Regions from separate parts of the Cupriavidus sp. 10L43_2 genome, predicted to be linked through region 1. Evidence: riboswitches for the same ligand, from Rfam matches in the RefSeq annotation. Region 1 holds a riboswitch; the other holds the start of a gene.
The links. Region 1 has a riboswitch for glycine ahead of gcvT (glycine cleavage system aminomethyltransferase GcvT). Riboswitches for the same ligand answer to the same signal wherever they lie in the genome.
Positions count from the first base shown of each region.

Region 2: it holds a riboswitch for glycine, as region 1 does, so the genes downstream of both, AC1DEL_RS01860 (D-amino acid dehydrogenase) here and gcvT (glycine cleavage system aminomethyltransferase GcvT) in region 1, are expected to answer to the same signal.

Region 1 covers NZ_JBFTJE010000015.1:102,417-111,325, forward strand. The annotation lists gene AC1DEL_RS20150 (ABC transporter substrate-binding protein) at 1-1,039, shown strand, start outside; gene AC1DEL_RS20155 (ATP-binding protein) at 1,064-2,260, opposite strand; gene AC1DEL_RS20160 (response regulator) at 2,321-3,052, opposite strand; gene AC1DEL_RS20165 (UvrD-helicase domain-containing protein) at 3,402-5,510, opposite strand; gene AC1DEL_RS20170 (glycine zipper 2TM domain-containing protein) at 5,764-5,985, shown strand; glycine riboswitch at 6,106-6,193, shown strand; glycine riboswitch at 6,215-6,337, shown strand; gene gcvT (glycine cleavage system aminomethyltransferase GcvT) at 6,430-7,557, shown strand; gene gcvH (glycine cleavage system protein GcvH) at 7,661-8,041, shown strand; gene gcvP (aminomethyl-transferring glycine dehydrogenase) at 8,143-8,909, shown strand, end outside.
Region 2 covers NZ_JBFTJE010000001.1:426,764-435,672, reverse strand. The annotation lists gene AC1DEL_RS01885 (ArsR/SmtB family transcription factor) at 1-450, shown strand, start outside; gene AC1DEL_RS01880 (DUF6630 family protein) at 484-990, shown strand; gene AC1DEL_RS01875 (LysR family transcriptional regulator) at 1,012-2,022, opposite strand; gene AC1DEL_RS01870 (PepSY domain-containing protein) at 2,242-2,508, shown strand; gene AC1DEL_RS01865 (cytochrome b/b6 domain-containing protein) at 2,511-3,062, shown strand; glycine riboswitch at 3,138-3,236, shown strand; gene AC1DEL_RS01860 (D-amino acid dehydrogenase) at 3,400-4,701, shown strand; tRNA gene AC1DEL_RS01855 (tRNA-Leu) at 4,804-4,890, opposite strand; gene AC1DEL_RS01850 (histidine kinase N-terminal 7TM domain-containing protein) at 4,949-6,541, opposite strand; gene AC1DEL_RS01845 (hypothetical protein) at 6,638-7,171, opposite strand; gene AC1DEL_RS01840 (MFS transporter) at 7,218-8,489, opposite strand; gene AC1DEL_RS01835 (LysR substrate-binding domain-containing protein) at 8,649-8,909, shown strand, end outside.

The DNA.
Region 1 (8,909 bases):
GCAGCCCTCCTCGCAGCGCCGGGCGCTGGTGGTCGGCCATCTGCTCGACCGCGTGGGGCCGCAGGCGGATCTGGCGCGCGACTACCTGGCCGGCGCCAAGGTGCTGTTCGATGCGGCGAACGCCTCGGGTCAGGGGCCGCGCATCGTACACGTGGTGCGGGATGCCGATGCCAGCCCGCGCATCGCCACCTCGCAGGCCATCGGCATGGCCGAGTCGGACCATATCGACGTGCTGTTCGGCCCCGGCGACACCCTGCTGCCCGCGCTGGCCACGTCGTCCGAACTGAGCCGGCGCGGCGTGCAGATCGTCGCCCCGCTCTCCGGGCTTTCGCTTGCCGCCGACAACATCTGGTTCACGCGCGCCGACTATCAGGCCGAGCTGGACGCCGCCGTGCGGCAGCTGCGCAGCTACGGCCTCAAGAACATCGTCCTGGCCGTGTCGCCCGACTTCGCCGCCGGCACGCTCGCGGCGGGCTCGCCGTGGCTCGATCGGATGGAGCGCGACCTCGGTACGCGCGCCGTGACGCTGACCGGCAGTGTCGATGACGGCGCGCGCCGCATCGCCGCGACGCGGCCCGGCGCGGTCATCGTGGCCGGCGACACGCTTGCCTACGGCGGCCTTGGCCGCGCGCTGGCCTCGCAGGGTTGGTACGGTTTTCTGGTGGGATTGTCGGCCGTGAGCCCGGCCTCGGCGCGCGAGATTCTCGGCGGCAACTACGCGGGGGGCGTGGTGGTCACGCAGGTGGCGCCCGGCCCGCAGGAATCCACGCTGCGCGTGGTCAAGGAACACGTGGCGCGGATGAAGCAGTACCTCGACGAACCGCCCTCCCCGGCCACGCTGGCCGGCTACATCGGCGCCGCCTGGCTGGTGCGCGCTGCCGGCGCGGCCAAGGCGCCGGGTGCGCTGGAATTGCGCCGCGCGCTGCAGTCGCGCATCGACGTGGGCGATTTCACGCTCGACTTCACGCGCGGGCTGCGCGGCTCTCAGTACGTGCAACTGGCGCCGATCGGCAAGTCGGGCGTGCCGCAGCGCGCCTGACCCGCGCGCCGCTATATCTATTAGTTAGTCGCGCGGCAGCGTGATGCGCACGCGCAGGCCGCCTTCGACGCGGTTGTCCAGCGTCAGCTCGCCGCCATGGCGATTGACGATATCGGCGGCAATCGACAGCCCCATCCCCACGCCGCCGGTAGCCCGGCTGCGCGACGACTCCACGCGATAGAACGGCTCCAGCACGCGCTGCAACTCGGCCGGCGGAATGCCGGGGCCGTTGTCGCAGACGTCGATCTGCACGCGCTCGGGGCTGTCCGTCAGCACGATATGCGCGGCGCCGCCGTAGCGGTGCGCGTTCTCGACGAGGTTGACCACGGCGCGGCGCAACTCCGCCGGGTAGGCCAGCAGCGGCGCGGCGGTGCCGGAGAGCCGCACGTCCTGCCCCAGTTCCTCGGCATCGTCGACGATGGCCTGGAGCAGCGCCTGCACGTCCACGCGCTGGCGCGGGCCGGTGCCGTCGTCGCGGTCACGCAGGTAATAGAGCGTGGCGTCGATCAGCCCGTTCATCTCGGCCAGATCCTGCCGCAGGCGGTAGCGCACGTCGTTGTCCTCGATGCGCTCGATGCGCAGGCTCATGCGCGTGAGCGGCGTGCGCAGGTCGTGCGAGACTGCCGCCAGGAAGCGCGACTGCTGCGCCAGCTGCGTGCGGATGCGTTGCTGCATCAGGTTCAGCGCCTTGGTGGCGGCGCGCGCTTCGGCCGGACCCGCATCATCGTCGAGTGGCGGGGCGTGCACATCCTGGGCCAGCCGGTTCGCACCGGTGGCCAGCCGCTGCACCGGCCGCGCGAGCAATCGCGCGCCCACCCACGACGAAATCACGATGGCGATGAACTGGAAGATCAGGCCAGGATGCAGGGGCCAGAGTCCGTGCCAGGGGGGGAAGTGGCGCTGCGGTCCGGGCGGCTCCCCGCGCCGGTCGGGATGGCCGGGACGGAACATGCCGCGCTCCCCGGCCGGGCCGCCCTCGCCCGCCTCCTCGTCTTCCTCGAAACGCGGGCCGCGCTGCGACGGCTCGGGGCGGTGGAATGGCTTGCCGGCGGCGGCGGCCTCCGAGGCCGCCTCGCGCATGCGTTCCTCCCAGCGCGGCGAGCCGGGGCGCGGGAACAGGCCCTCGATGACGGTCACGCCAAGCACGTGCACGGCCACCATGATCGCGGCCATGACCAGGAACAGCCGCAGGAACATCGAATCGAAAAGGTGGCGCCGCATGGTGGGGTCTGTCCGGACGCCGGCGGTGGCGTTCGGCGGCGGGGGGGACGCGGCCATGCGTCAGGAATCCACGTTGACCGTGAAGACGTAGCCCTCGCCCCGCACCGTGCGGATCAGCGCCGAGTCGCGCGGATCGTCGCGCAGTTTCTGGCGCAGGCGCGAGACCAGCAGGTCGATGCTGCGATCGAACACGTCGAGGTCGCGACCGCGTGCCTGGTTGATGAGCAGTTCGCGATCCAGCACGCGGTTCGGGTGCTCGATGAAGGTCAGCAACAGGCGGAACTCGGCGTTCGACAGCGGCACGACCGTGTCTTCCTCGTCGAGCAACTGGCGCAGCGTGGTGTTGAGCCGCCACGCGCCAAACTTGACCTCGTGCCCCGCCGGGGTAGGTGCCGAACGACGCACATCGGCCCGGCTGCGCCGCAGCACCGTGTGGATGCGCGCCACCAGTTCACGCATCTCGAACGGCTTGGTCACGTAGTCGTCCGCCCCCACCTCGAGCCCGACCACACGGTCGGCCAGTTCGGCGCGGGCGGTCAGCATGATTACGGGGATGTCCGTGCGCTCGCGGATCTCGCGACACAGCGTCAGGCCGTTCTCGCCGGGCAGCGAGAGGTCCAGGATGACCAGGTCATAGTGATGCTGCGCCATGGCCGTGCGCATCGACGCCCCGCCTTCGGCCCCATCGGCCGCCATGCCGAACGTGGCCAGGTATTCGGCCAGCATGGCGCGGATCTGGGGATCGTCGTCGACGATCAGCAGGCGGGTAGGCAAGGCGGGAGTGAGGTCCATGGCAAAGCGGGAGGGATGGGAAACGCCGGCGGGCGACGGCCTGCGCAACGACCGGCGGTCAACTGTACCAGTTTGCAATATTCGCGCTGTGGCGGCTTTGTATCAGGTTCGATACGTGCGCTGTGGATAACTTCGCCTGACAAAACGACGCCCCCGGCACTGCCGCGCCGGGAGCGTTCAACAGGGAAGAGCCAGGCACGCAAGCGTACCCAGCCGCACCGCTAACCGAAGGGCAGGCGCGGCACGGCGCCAGTCGCCGAGGCGTCTGACGCGTCGCCATATTAGAAAGCGCGAGGCGCGCGGTCTTGTCTGCCTTGTATCGGCGGTGATGCTTGGTAGGGGATGCGACTCAACCCGTCACCGGCTTGCCGGGTGCGCCCGGCGTACCCAGCAGCGCCTTGAGATTGGCCAGCCGGTCCTTGGGGCTCATGGCCGGGGTCTCGTCGACGGGAGCCGGCGCTTCTTCGAGTTTCATTTCGGCGATGAAGCGCGAGGGTTCGCAGGAGTAGGTGTCCCGGGCGCGTTTGCGCTTCTTGCACCAGCTGATCTGGAGGCTGCGCTGGGCGCGGGTGATGCCAACGTACATCAGCCGGCGCTCTTCCTCGATCTTCTCGTCGCTCATGTCTTCGTCCTCGCGCGCGTGGGGCAGGATGCCCTCCTCCACGCCCACCAGGAACACGTGCGGATATTCGAGGCCCTTGGACGCGTGGAGCGTGGAGAGCCGCACCGCGTCCGGGTCTTCCTCGCGGCCTTCGAGCATGCTCATCAGCGCCACGGTCTGTGTCAGTTCGAGCAGGTTCTTGCCTTCGTCGCCAAAGCCGTCGGCGTTGTCGAAGCCGGTGGCCTCGCCCTCCCCGGCCTCGGGTTCCGGGCGCGTGCCCTTGCGCTTGAGCCAGTCGAGGAATTCAAGCGTATTGGTCCAGCGCGACTGGGCCTGGCGCTCGTCGAAGGTATCGTACAAGTACGATTCATAGTGGATGCCGGCCATCATGTCGTCGAGCAGCACGGTGGCCGGATCGGTCTTGGCGCGGTCCGCCAGGCGCACCATCGACTCGCAGAATACGCGCAGCGGCTCCAGCTGGCGCGGCTGGAGCTTGCCTTCGATGCCGCCCATCATGGCGGCCTCGAACAGCGACACCTTGGCCTGCCCCGCGAACGTGCCGAGCGCCTCCAGCGTGGTGTTGCCCACGCCGCGCTTGGGCGTGGTGATGGCGCGGATGAACGCGGGATCGTCGTCCGGATTGGCGATCAGCCGCAGGTAGGCGCAGATGTCCTTGATCTCCGCCTTGTCGAAGAAGCTCTGGCCGCCGGACAGCACGTACGGAATCCGCTCGCGCCGCAGGATCTGCTCGAACAGCCGCGCCTGATGGTTACCGCGATACAGGATGGCGTAGTCGCGGAACTGCGCGCGGCGCTCGAACTTGTGGGCGGACAGGCGGAACACCACGGACTCGGCCTCGTGCTCCTCGTCGTTCATCGGATGGATGGCGATGGGGTCGCCCATGCCGTGCTCCGACCACAGCTTCTTGTCGAACAGCTTGGGATTGTTGGCGATGACCGCGTTGGCCGCCTCCAGGATGCGCACCGTCGAGCGGTAGTTCTGTTCGAGCTTGACGACCTTGAGGTCCGGGAAATCGGTCTGCAGGCCGCGCAGGTTGTCCAGCGTGGCGCCGCGCCAGCCGTAGATGGCCTGGTCGTCGTCGCCCACGGCCGTGAACGCCGGCGCGCGCAGGTGCGAGCCGCCGGCCAGCAGCTTGAGCAGCGCGTACTGGCAGGCGTTGGTGTCCTGGTATTCGTCGACGAGGAAGTAGCGCAGGCGGTTCTGCCATTTCAGGCGCACGGCCTCGTCGCGCGCGAACAGCTCGGCGGGCAGGCGGATCAGGTCGTCGAAATCCACCGCCTGGTAGGCGTGCAGCGTGGCCACGTAGTTGCGGTAGACCATGGCGGCCTGGTGCTCGTCGGCATTGGCGGCCTGGGCCAGCGCGGTCTCCGGATCGATCATGCCGTTCTTCCACAGCGAGATCGTGCCCTGCACGCTACGGATCAGCTTCTTGTCCGTGGTGGCGAGCTGCTCCTGCACCAGTCCGAAGCAGTCGTCCGAATCCATGATCGAGAACTGCGGCTTCAGGCCGACGTGCTCCGCCTCCATCCGCAAAATCTGCACGCCGAGCGAGTGGAAGGTACAGACGGTGAGCTGCTTGAGCGGAATCCGCTTGCCCTCGCGCGTGGTCTTGCCCTCCATCAGCTTGCCGATGCGCTCCTGCATCTCTTTCGCCGCCTTGTTCGTGAAGGTGACGGCGGCGATGTGACGCGGCTCGAAGCCCTTGTCCTCGATCAGGTGGGCGATCTTTTGCGTGATGACGCGCGTCTTGCCGGACCCGGCGCCCGCGAGGACGAGGCAGGGCCCGTCCAGATAGCGAACGGCTTCGGATTGGGCGGCGTTGAGTCCGTGGGTCATGGGTGGGCGGGTGCCGGATGGCGCACGCTTGGCAGGCGCGCGAAAGGCGTCGATGTTAACACGCAGGGTGGCCTGCGCCGGTGCCTGATGACGGACATCAAGGACGCGAGTGCTACCAGTGTTTCATCGCGGTAACACTTCGTAAAAGTGACGTCCGAGGGGACATCCGGGGCATGGAGATTGCCTCATACGGTCATGCGGGACCGGCGGCGACGCCGTCCTGATGACAAATTCGGCACATTCGGAGGCGATCATGAAAACAATGCGAACCCTGGCGAAAATCACGCTGATCGGTGTCACGCTGGCGGCCTTTGGCGGCTGCGCGGACATGAGCCCCAAGACCCGCAACACCGCCATTGGCGCGGGCGTTGGCGCGCTCGGCGGCGCGGCGCTGACCAACGGCAGCGCGCTCGGCACGGTGGGTGGCGCGGCGGTGGGTGGCGTGGTGGGTAACGTCGTCACGAAGGATCGTTGATCCGGCGCGGGTAGTCCTTACCCTCAGGCGGCAGGAATTACAGCCAGCCCCCTCCCCGGCGCCTAGCAAGGTGGCGTCGGCGCCGCGTTGACAAAGGTCAACCCGTCCCGTACATTCACGCGCATCCAACCGGGAGAGCGCGCAGCCATTGCGCCGCCGAAGGGGTATCACCCGAAAACTCTCAGGCACCACGGACCGGTCGGATCGGCATGCAACATGCACACGATGCATGCCGCACTCTGGAGAGCGACACCCGCCCGTGCCAACGCATGGCGAGCGTGTCCACCGAAGGGGCGCGCGATGCGGCAAGCTGCATCGTAATCTCTCAGGTATCGAGGACAGAGGGGTCATCCGCCGCGGCGGATTGGTGGCATTGCCATCGATCCCCACGGCGGATGACCCTTTTTTCGTTTTCGCTGCCGTATTCGCTCCAGAGGATTTCCCATGACGCTCCAGGCCACGCCCCTTAACGCCATCCACCGCTCGCTCGGTGCCCGCATGGTCGATTTCGGCGGCTGGGACATGCCGGTCAACTACGGCTCCCAGATCGAGGAACACAACGCGGTGCGCGGCGATGCCGGCATGTTCGATGTCTCGCACATGTGCGTGGTGGACCTGTCCGGCCCCAACACGCGCGCCTTCCTGCGCGGCCTGCTGGCCAACAACGTCGACAAGCTCCAGACCCCGGGCAAGGCCCTGTATGCGTGCATGCTCGACGAAAAGGGCGGCGTCATCGACGACCTGATCGTCTATTTCTTCGCCGAAGACCGCTTCCGCCTGGTGGTGAACGCCAGCACGGCGCTGGGCGACATCGAATGGATCACGGCCCGCAACGCGGCCACCGGCAGCGGCGTGACGATCACCCCGCGCCGGGGCGACGTGGCGCCGGCCGGCGTGGGCAAGCTGGCGATCATCGCCGTGCAGGGCCCGAACGCGCGCGCCAAGGTGCATGAGGCCTTCCCGTCGACCCAGCCGGCCGACGCACTCAAGCCGTTCAACGCGGTGGTGGTGCGGGACCCGATGGTCGGCGAGCTGATGGTGGCCCGCACCGGCTACACCGGCGAGGACGGCTTCGAGCTGGTGGTGGAGGCCGAGAACGTGGCCGGCATCTGGGAAAAGCTGCAGTCCGTGGGCGTGCGCCCGGCCGGACTGGGCGCGCGTGACACGCTGCGCCTGGAAGCCGGCATGAACCTGTACGGCCAGGACATGGATATCCACACCTCGCCGCTCGACGCCGGCCTGGCCTGGACCGTCGACCTGCAGAGCGAGCGCGATTTCATCGGCAAGTCGGCGCTGCTGGCGGCCGGACAACATAAGACATTTGCCGGCCTGATCCTGCGCGACAAGGGCGGTGTGCTGCGTGCGCACCAGAAGGTGATCACCCCCGCCGGCGACGGCGAGATCACGAGCGGCACCTTCAGCCCGTCCCTCTCCCAATCCATTGCGTTTGCCCGGCTGCCGCAGGGCGTTGTGCCCGGCACCGAGGTCCAGGTCGAGATTCGTGACCGCAAACTGACCGCGACTGTGGTTAAACTGCCGTTTGTGCGCAATGGCAAGGCACTCGTGAGCTGAGGCATCCGCCCGGCTGACACCAACGGTCGCCATCACGCCTGCCCGGCTGGCCCCGGCAGGCGAACCGAAACAAGACAAACACTGCATTCCCGGAGAATCCGTCATGAATTTCCCTGCTGACCTGAAGTACACCGAATCGCACGAATGGGTGCGCGTTGAAGCCGACGGCACGCTGACGATCGGCATTACCGACCACGCGCAGGACGCGCTGGGCGACATCGTCTTCCTGGAACTGCCCGAAGTGGGCAAGTCGGTCGGCGCCGGCGACGCGCTGGCCGTGGTGGAGTCCGTGAAGGCCGCTTCCGACATCTACGCCCCGGTGGCCGGCGAAGTCATCGCCGTGAACGAGGCCGCCAGCGCCGCGCCGGAATCCGTCAACGCCAACGCCTTCGACGCGTGGCTGTTCAAGCTGAAGCCGGCCAATGGCGACGATGTGAACGGCCTGATGAACGTCGACGCCTACAAGGCCAGCGTCGGCGCCTGACGCGCTGCACCAGCCGTCTCCCGAGCCAGGAGACGGCGCCCGAGATGCCCGCGCGGCGGCCAGGCTGACCACCTGCCGCCCCGCCCCACGAGACACTTGCCATGAACGCCCCTCTTCCCATGAACGCCGCCCAAGGTAGCCGGCCCACGCTGGCCGAACTGGAGGCGCGCGACGCCTTCGCCGCCCGTCATATCGGCCCGGATGCCGCCGAACAGCAACACATGCTCAAGGTGCTCGGCTACGAGACGCGCGCCGCGCTGATCGACGCCGTGGTGCCCGCCGCCATCCGCCGCCGCGACGGCATGCCGCTCGGCGAATTCACCGAGCCGCTGACCGAGGAAGCCGCGCTGGCCAAGCTGCGCGGGCTGGCGAACCAGAACCGCGTGCTCAAGAGCTTCATCGGGCAGGGTTACTACAACACGCTCACGCCGGGCGTCATCCTTCGCAATATCTTCGAGAATCCGGCCTGGTACACGGCCTACACGCCGTACCAGCCCGAGATCTCGCAGGGCCGCCTGGAGGCGATGCTGAACTTCCAGCAGATGGTCACGGACCTGACCGGGCTGGACATCGCCAATGCGTCGATGCTGGACGAAGGCACCGCTGCCGCCGAGGCGATGACGCTGCTCCAGCGCGTGAACAAGCACGCCTCGAACACGTTCTACGTGGCGGACGACGTGCTGCCGCAGACGCTGGAAGTGGTACGCACGCGCGCGCTGCCGCTGGGCATCGAGGTCAAGGTCGGCCCCGCCGCCGAGGCCGCCGGCGCCCATGCCTTCGGCGTGCTGCTGCAATACCCGGGCGTGAACGGCGATGTGGCCGACTACCGTGCCATCGCCGATGCCGTGCACGCCGCTGGCGGGCTGGT
Region 2 (8,909 bases), on a different contig from region 1:
GTGGCCATCGAGGCGCTTGCGTCGGCGTCGCTGGCCAGCCAGCCGCCGCGCGTGCGTGTCGTGCCGGTCTCCCGCACGGCGCCGCCGGCGCTGCGGCAGGCTCGCACCTGTTATGACCATCTGGCTGGGGAACTTGCGGTGGGTCTTTTCGAACGAATGTCCGATGCGGGCTGGCTGATCGTGTCGGGCAGCGCCGTCGACCTCAGCGCCCCCGGCGCGGAGGCGATGGGGCAGCTTGGCATCGACCTGGGCGCCACCCGCCGCAAGCGCCGGCAGTTCGCCTGCACCTGCCCGGACTGGAGCGAACGCAAGCCCCATCTGGGCGGGGCGCTCGGCGCGGCGCTGCTCGACAGCCTGCTGGCACGCGGGTGGATTGAGCGTACGGACACGTCGCGCGCCCTGCGCGTGACGCCTCGCGGCCAGCGCGAAATCGTGAACGTGGCAGCCTGACGGATATGAATACCGAAGCCAGAGGAGGAGCAGATGGCAATTGAACTGGACGACGACGCGCAAGACGCCATCAGCCGGCTATTCGCGCTGATTAACCTCGGCGACAGCGCCCAGACCAGCCGGCAGTTTTCGCTGTTCGAGGAAGCGCTGGAAGACGCCGAGGAAGACGAGATCGATGCCGCCGGCCTGCTGTGGCAGGTCAAGGACATCATCGATTGGGAATCCGGCTTTTATGTCGACTGGAAAGACGCCGAGTCCTTTATCGGCTGCCTGAACCAGCTTTGCGAGCGGATCGACCTCGAGGTGGACTGGGGCACCGAGGACACCGAGGACGAAGACTTCCTGGAGGGCACGAGCGTGCCCGAGCTGATGGAGATCGTCGCCACGCAGCTACGCATGGCCGGCTACACGCTCTGGAACTGGGATACCGGCGGCGACGCCTACGGCGGCTGGATCACGCGCAGCGAAGACGACGAAGAGATACTCGAGATCGCCGACACGCTCGGCTTCGACATCCGTCCCGGCGACCAGCCCTACTGACCGACCGGCTCGCCTGGAAACTCAGTCGAGCCCGATCACCACCGCGCCGCCGTCACCGTCCGGGGTATCGGCGATGTCGGCGCTGTCCGATCCATCCGTGCCCCCCAGCGCCTTGGCGCGCGGTGCCGGGCGCCGGGTCTCCGGCACGCCCAGCGTTTCCTCGAGCACAGTGAGGAAGGCCCGCACGCTCGGCGGCATCAGCTTGCGCGCGGGCATCAGCACGTACACCTTCAGCGGCGACGACGTATAGCCGGGCAGCACGCGCACCAGTTGGCCGTGCACCAGATGCTCGTGCACGAAGCGGGGCGACATGCGCGCCACGCCCAGCCCATCCAGCGCGGCCTTGAGCCGGACTTCAGCGTTATGCGTGGAGATGCGCGGCGAGACGTCCATGGCGAAGGTTTCCACCCCATCGCGCAGGAATTCCCATTGCACATCGTCGAGGTTGCCGAGCGTCGGCCAGCCCTTCAGGTCCTGCGGCGCGCGCGGCAGGCCGTGCTCGCGGATCAGCGCGGGCGCCGCATAGAACGCACGCTCGATCAGCACCACGCGCTTGCTCGCGAACGAGCTGTCGTGGAGGTTGGTGTCGGTCATGACGAAGGCGAGGTCATAGCCGTGGCGAATCAGGTCGGGCTGGTCCCAGCTCATGTCCAGTTCCACATGCAGCGACGGGTGCAGCTTAAGTAACCTGGAGAGCGAGGCGGACAGGTGCTGCGAACCCACCTCGTAAGGCGTGGCGATGCGCAGCGTGCCGCTGACCTCGGCACTCACCGAGGCGGCCTCGGCGCTGATCTCGCGCAACTCGCCAAACAGGGGCGCCACGCGGTCATAGAGCTGCTGGCCGCGCTGGGTCACGCGCACGCGCCGCGTGGTCCGCTCGAACAGGCGCACACCAAGCTGGGTTTCCAGCCGGGCAACCGCCGCGCTGGCCGATGACTTGGGCACTTCCGCCAGTTCGGCGCCCTGCGTGAAGCCGCCCCCTTCCACCACGCGGCAGAAGATTTCCCAGTCTTTCCAGTCGATCGATTTCATGCAGACACCTTCGTCACCCACGCCGTGTGGGCGAGGCGGAATTGTCCCACAGCCCGGACAATCCCGCTGCCGACGTTCACGCCGATAGCCGCCGCGCCGGGCGGCGCGCACGGCATTTGATGCAGGTCATCGTGCGGGAAAACATTGATTGGGAATTGTTCTTGTTACCGCGTACGATTCCGGCATCCGCCCCGGATGGGGCTTCTTGCGGGAGCTGCAATGCTGAAAGTGGCCGTACTTCTCATCGCCGGTGCGTTTTCCACGGGGGCCTTCGCGGGCGCCAAGTGCGACAAGCATCCGAAGTCCGAATGGATGCCCGAGGCCGACGCCAAGGCCAAGATCGCGGCCCAGGGCTACAACATCAAGAAGTTCAAGGTGGACGGCAACTGCTACGAGATCTATGGCACCACCAAGGACGGCAAGAAGGCCGAGATCTACTTCGACACGAAGACGCTCGACATCGTGAAGTCCGAGATCGAGAAGTAAGCATGTCGGTGCCGGCCGGCCAGCTGCGCCATACCACCACGCTCCGCGTCTGGGACGTGGTGGTGCGGCTCACGCACTGGAGCGTGGCGGCCATCGTCTGCTACGACCTCATCGACGATTCCGGCGACCAGATGCACCGCGTGCTGGGCTACGTGGCCGCCGGACTTGTGCTGTTTCGCATTCTCTGGGGCTTCATCGGCAGCGAACACGCGCGCTTCCGCGCCTGGCTGCCGCGCCCCGCCGGCGTGCTGGCCCATGCCCGGGCCATGGCCCGGCGCCGCACGCCGCGCTTCATCAGCCACACCCCGCTCGGCGCGGTGATGATGCTGGCGATGTGGACCCTGATCCTGCTGCTCGCCGTCACCGGCTGGCTCTCCCGCCTCGACCCGTTCTGGGGCGAGGACTGGCCCATCGACATCCATCGCTGGCTCTCCAACACGCTGCTCGGGCTGGTGGTGGTGCACGCGCTGGTGGCCATCGTTACCAGCGTGGCCGGCAAGGAAAACCTGATTGGCGCGATGATTACCGGCCGCAAGCCGCGCAGCCTCGACTAGCCGGGGGTTGCCGCGCCGGCGCCGCCCGTGGCATAGTAGCCCCGTCATACCGCATCACCCGCCATACCCGTTTTACCCGCGTTATCGGGAGAGACTGTGCCTGCCGCCCGGCAGGCCGGCGCCGAAGGAGCAACCGCCCCGGAAACTCTCAGGCCAAAGGACCGGTAACGCCATTGCACTCTGAAGAACCCCGGCTCGCGTCAGCCGACGGTACCGAAGGAGCAAGCGATGCGCCCGCGCGCATCGTGAATCTCTCAGGTCAAGGACAGAGGGGGCGTGCGTCGCGCATGGTGCGCCACGTACCCCCCATCCACGACGTCCTGGAAGACCTGACAACATGAAGACAATCGCTGTCATCGGCGGTGGCATCACCGGCGTGACGACCGCTTACGCCCTCGCCAAACGTGGTTTCGCGGTCACACTGCTCGAGCGCCATCGCTACGCCGCCATGGAAACCTCGTTCGCCAATGGCGGCCAGCTCTCCGCGTCGAACGCCGAGGTCTGGACCCACCGCTCCACGCTGGTCAAGGGCATCAAGTGGATGCTCCGCAACGACGCGCCGCTGCTCGTGAACCCCCGCCCCACCTGGCACAAGCTGAGCTGGTTCGCCGCGTTCATCGCCGCCATGCCGCACTACCGGGCCAACACGATCGAGACCGCCCGCCTGGCCATCGCCGCCCGCGCGCACCTGTTCGGCTGGGCCGAGGCGGAAGGCATCGACTTCGACCTCAAGCGGCAGGGCATCCTCCATATCTACCGGGACAAGGCCGGCTTCGACCATGCCGGCGAGGTCTCCAGGCTGTTGGCCGAAGGCGGCCTGCCGCGCCGCGCGGTCACGCCCGAGGAAATGCGTGCGATCGAGCCGACGCTGGCCGGCCAGTACTACGGCGGTTACTACACCGAGAGCGACGCCACCGGCGACATCCACAAGTTCACCTCCGGCCTGGCCGCGGCGGCCCAGCGGCTGGGCGTGGTCACGCGCTACAGCCAGGACGTGCAGTCGGTCAACTCGGACGGCCGCACGGCCACCATCGCCGTCCGCGACGGTAATCAGACAAGTTCGACAACCTTCGACGCCGTAGTGATCTGCGCCGGCGTGGCCAGCCGGCAGTTCGCCACGCAACTGGGCGACCGCGTGAACATCTACCCGGTGAAGGGCTATTCGATCACGGTGAACTTGCCCGACGCCGCCAGTCAGGCTGCGGCGCCCACGGTCAGCCTGCTCGACGACGAGACCAAGCTCGTGACCAGCCGGCTCGGCGTGGACCGTTTCCGCGTGGCCGGCACGGCCGAGTTCAACGGCATCGACCGCGACATCCGCGCGGACCGCATCCGGCCGCTGATCGACTGGGTCAACACCTGCTTCCCCGGCGTGAGCACGCGCAGCGTGGTGCCGTGGGCAGGGCTGCGGCCGATGATGCCGAACATGATGCCGCGCGTGGGGCGCGGCCGGCAGGCCAACGTGTTCTACAACACGGGGCACGGGCATCTGGGGTGGACGTTGTCGGCGATGACGGCCGAGATGGTGGGCGATGTCATCCGGCTGGCGGCGGTACCGCGTGCTTTCTCCCCTCTCCCGCTTGCGGGAGAGGGGTTGGGGGAGAGGGCCGGCGTGACCGGACGCGATATCGCTGCCTGAACCGCCAGCCCTCTCCCCCGCCCCTCTCCCTGAGGGAGAGGGGCGACAACCATCGCGCCAACGAAAAAGGCCCCGCTTGCGCGGGGCCTTTTTCTTCAATCTTGGTGCCCAGGAGAGGACTCGAACCTCCACAGTGTTGCCACCGCTAGGACCTGAACCTAGTGCGTCTACCAATTCCGCCACCTGGGCAAGGTGAGCGGCGCATTCTACAGGAGCTTGCGGATTTTGCAAGCCCCTGCGCGTGCCACTATGCCTGCAGGCCCATGTAGATCTTCCCGTCCTGGACGAAGCGATTGCGCCCGGCGCGCTTGGCCTGGTACATCGCGCTGTCCGCGCGGTGCAACAGCGGCTCCAGCCGTGGCGCGTCCGGCACCGTACAGGCCGCGCCCACGCTAATCGTGACGAAGGGCTGCACTGGCGTGCCGTTGTGCGGGATCTCCAGGTCGCGCACCGCCGCCACCATGCGGCGCGCCACGTTGCGCGTCTCGTCCTGCGAGGCGTCCGGCAGCACCACCGCGAATTCCTCGCCGCCCAGCCGCGCGCAGAACTGCTCGCCCACCAGCACGCTGGTCAGCGCGGTCGCCACCCGGCGCAGGCAATCGTCGCCGCAGGGGTGGCCGTACAGGTCGTTGTATTGCTTGAAGAGGTCCACATCGAGAATCAGCAGCCCGATCGGCTCGCCCGCCTCGTAGGCCCGGGTCACGGCCAGCAGCGACTCGCGCTGGAAGAAACGCCGGTTGGGGATGCCGGTCAGCGCGTCGATGTCGAGGTCCGCCTCCACGCGCGAGAGCTTCGCCTCGGTCTGGCCGAGCTGGGCCGTCAGCGCCAGTTCGCGCGACTGGTAGCGGCTGATGTCGCGCATGAAGACCAGCGTGCCGATGCGCTTGCCGTCCAGCCGCATCACCGGCTCCGCCGTCACCTCGTAGTGCGCGCCCTGGGGAATGTAGGGGATGGCGCCGACGTCGGCCCCCGCCTCGCGCGGCTGGCGCAGCGCCTCGTCCCATACGGCCGGCATCGGCTGCCCCCGGCGCAGGTCGGGCACCAGCCGCAGGGCGGCCGGGTTGAACTCGACGAGCCGCCCCTTCGCGTCGACGATCACGCAGCCGTCGCCAATCGTGTCGAACACGCGCAGCCGCGCGTAGTGGCCGATGTCGTCCAGATGGGTACGCAGCGCACAGATCCAGACCACCACCGTCATCAGGGAAAACGTGGCCGGGGTCAGGTCGCCGCCGAGCGGGCTGGTCCAGCGCTGCAGGTAGGCCATGTGGGTGAGCAGCGGCAAGGTGAGGCTGCTGGCCACGATGGCCCGGCCCCGCCGGGTCAGCGCCGCATTGGGCACCTCGGCCGTGAGCAGGAAAACCAGGCTTAGCAGCAGCATGAAGTAGGTCCACGCCGCCACCACCACGTAGCCGGGGCCATGGTGGAAGATCGCGCCCGGCGAGACGCCGGCCGGCATCATGTCGATGCGCGTCCAGATCAGGTGATGCCGCTCGTTGGTCAGCACCAGCACCACCGACGCCACGGCGGCCAGCACCGGCAGCCACAGGCGCGACCACGGCACCACGTAGCGCGGCCGGCTCAGGTGGATCATCGCCACCAGCCAGCCGATGGGCACCATCACGATGCCCGCGTACTGGGCCTTGGCCCAGAAGATGCGCCCGTCCAGATCGGTCGAGCTGACTTCGAGCAGCCGGCCGCCGCTCCAGATGGCCACGCCGCCGGCCAGCACGAGGAAAGCCTTGATCGTGGGATCGTCGCGGCGCGGCCAGGTGGCGATAACCATGCCCACGCTGCACACCACGGCTATGGTCAGGCAAAGGACAAGAGGGTACGAGGGCATGAGAACGGCGGGGAACCTGATAATAGCCGCCGCGCCCGACATGGCGGAGGCGCCCCATTATAGGGGCTAGCCGGGGCGCCACCCCATCGCCCTCACTTACTTGGAGCGGCTGCGGTCCCCGCCGCGCGAGTCCATGATGATCATGGTGCGGTCCAGCACGCCGGCGTCATCGAAATAGACGCTGAAGTGCGCCGGCAGGTTGCCGGCCATGTACATCCGATAGCTCCATGCCTCGCGCTTCATCAGGGCGAAGTACTGCACCGGCTCGCGCGGGAGGCCGAAGCGCTCGGCGATGTCGCGCTTGGTCCAGATCCCGGGGCGCGCCTCGTAGATCTCCTTCTCGGTCAGGGTCTGGCGGAAGCCGGCCAGCTTGCCGGCGGCGTCGAAGTCGGCCGCGTAGACCTCGAAGCCGTAGGGCTGCTTGGAATAGATCCAGCGCTGGGTGCCGTCGGCCAGTTGGTAGGTCTCGGTCGGGTTGCCGAATGTCTCGCGTACCGAGCTTTGCGGGCTGCCGAGCATCGACTGGGCGGTCTGCACCGGCTGGAGCGTGGCGCAGCCGCCGAGGACCACGGCGGCCAGGGCGGCAAGGAGGGCGACGCGGACGGCGCGCCCGGAAATCGGGTTGGGCATGGCATGTCTCCAGAGTCCATGCCAAGCATAGCCCAGCCGGCCGAACTCAGCGTTGCGGCTGCGGCCAGCCCGCGCGGACGATCTCCCGGTCGTCGATCGGCCAGTGCAGCGCGGCGGCCACCACCCCGAGCGCCATCGCCCCCATCCACACCAGGTCGTAGGAGCGCGTGGCCTCGAACACCACCCCGCCCAGCCAGACCCCGAGGAACGAGCCAAGCTGATGGCCGAAGAACACGAAGCCGAACAGCGTGGTGATGTAGCGCACGCCGAAGACCTGCGAGACGATGCCGCTGGTCAGCGGCACGGTGCCGAGCCAGAGGAAGCCCATCACCGCCGCAAACCCGTAAAGCGTGGCGGCGCTGAGGGGCAGCAGCACGAACAGCGCCATCGCCGCCGTTCGTACTAAATAGATACCGGCCAGCAGATACTTGCGCGAATGCCGCCCGCCCAGCACGCCGAACCAGTACGTCCCGGCGATATTGGCCAGCGCGATGATCGCCAGCGCCGCCATGCCTTCGGACGGCTGCATGCCCTTGTCCCGCAGGTAGGCCGGCAGGTGATTGGCGATAAAAGCCAGCTGAAAGCCACATGCGAGGAAGCCGAGGTTGAGCAGCCAGAAGCCCGAATGGCGGAAGGCCTCGCGCACCGCCCCGAGCAGCGGAGGCTGGGCGCCCCCGGCACCGGCACCGCTGGCGGGGTGCGTCCGATCCTGGAATGGCAGCGCCAGCGGGAGCATGGCGGCGGCGGTCACGGCCAGGATGACCAGCGCGCCGCGCCAGCCGGCCTGGAGGATCATCACCTGCGCGCCCGGCACCAGCAGGAACTGGCCGATGCCACCCATCGCTCCGGCGAGCCCCAGCGCCCGGCTGCGCTGCGCCGGCGCGATCATCCGGCTCAAGGCGCCGTAGACCACGCCGAAGGTGGTGCCGGACAGCGCCACGCCCACGCACAGCCCCGCCGACCAGACGAAGGCCGCCGGCGTGGCCGCCTGTGCCATCAGGAACAGGCCGACCGCGTACAGCGACAGCCCGGCCAGCATCACCCGGGCGGAGCCGAAGCGGTCCGCCACCATGCCCGTGAAGGGCTGGGCCAGCCCCCAGGTCAGGTTCTGCACGGCCATGGCGAAGGCGAAGGTCTCGCGCGTCCAGCCCCGGTCCGTGATGATCGGCAGCATGAACAGGCCCTGCACGTGGCGCGCACCGAGCGCCAGCCCCATCACCAGCCCGCCGGCCAGCAGCAGGAACCAGGCGGTGCGCCACCAGGGTGGCGAACCGGTCGGCAATGCGCCGGCGGCATGGGAGGCGGGGCGTTGGGTCATGTCGGGAGGATGGGACGATCGGGTTGGGAGATCGCTCTATTTCAGGCGATCGGGGGCGCAGGCTCAAGCGACATTTCCGCCCTCCTGCCATGCGTGGTGGTCATGGCAGCGGGGGCCGAGCCGTGCTTTAATCCCAACACCTTCCCCACCCATCCCGCCATGTCCGTCCCGCTCGCCCGGCTGTTCCCGCTCGATCTGCTCAAGGGCTTCGTGGCCGTGGGCCGGCGCATGAGCATCACCCAGGCAGCGGACGACCTGTGCCTGACGCAGTCCGCCGTCAGCCGGCAGATCCGCGCGCTGGAAGACCACCTCCAGGTTCGGCTGTTCGTGCGCCAGCATCGCGGCGTGGCCTTCACGCTCGAAGGCGAGCGGCTGTTCCGCAGCGCCGATGGTGCCGTGCAGCAACTCCAGGACGTGGCC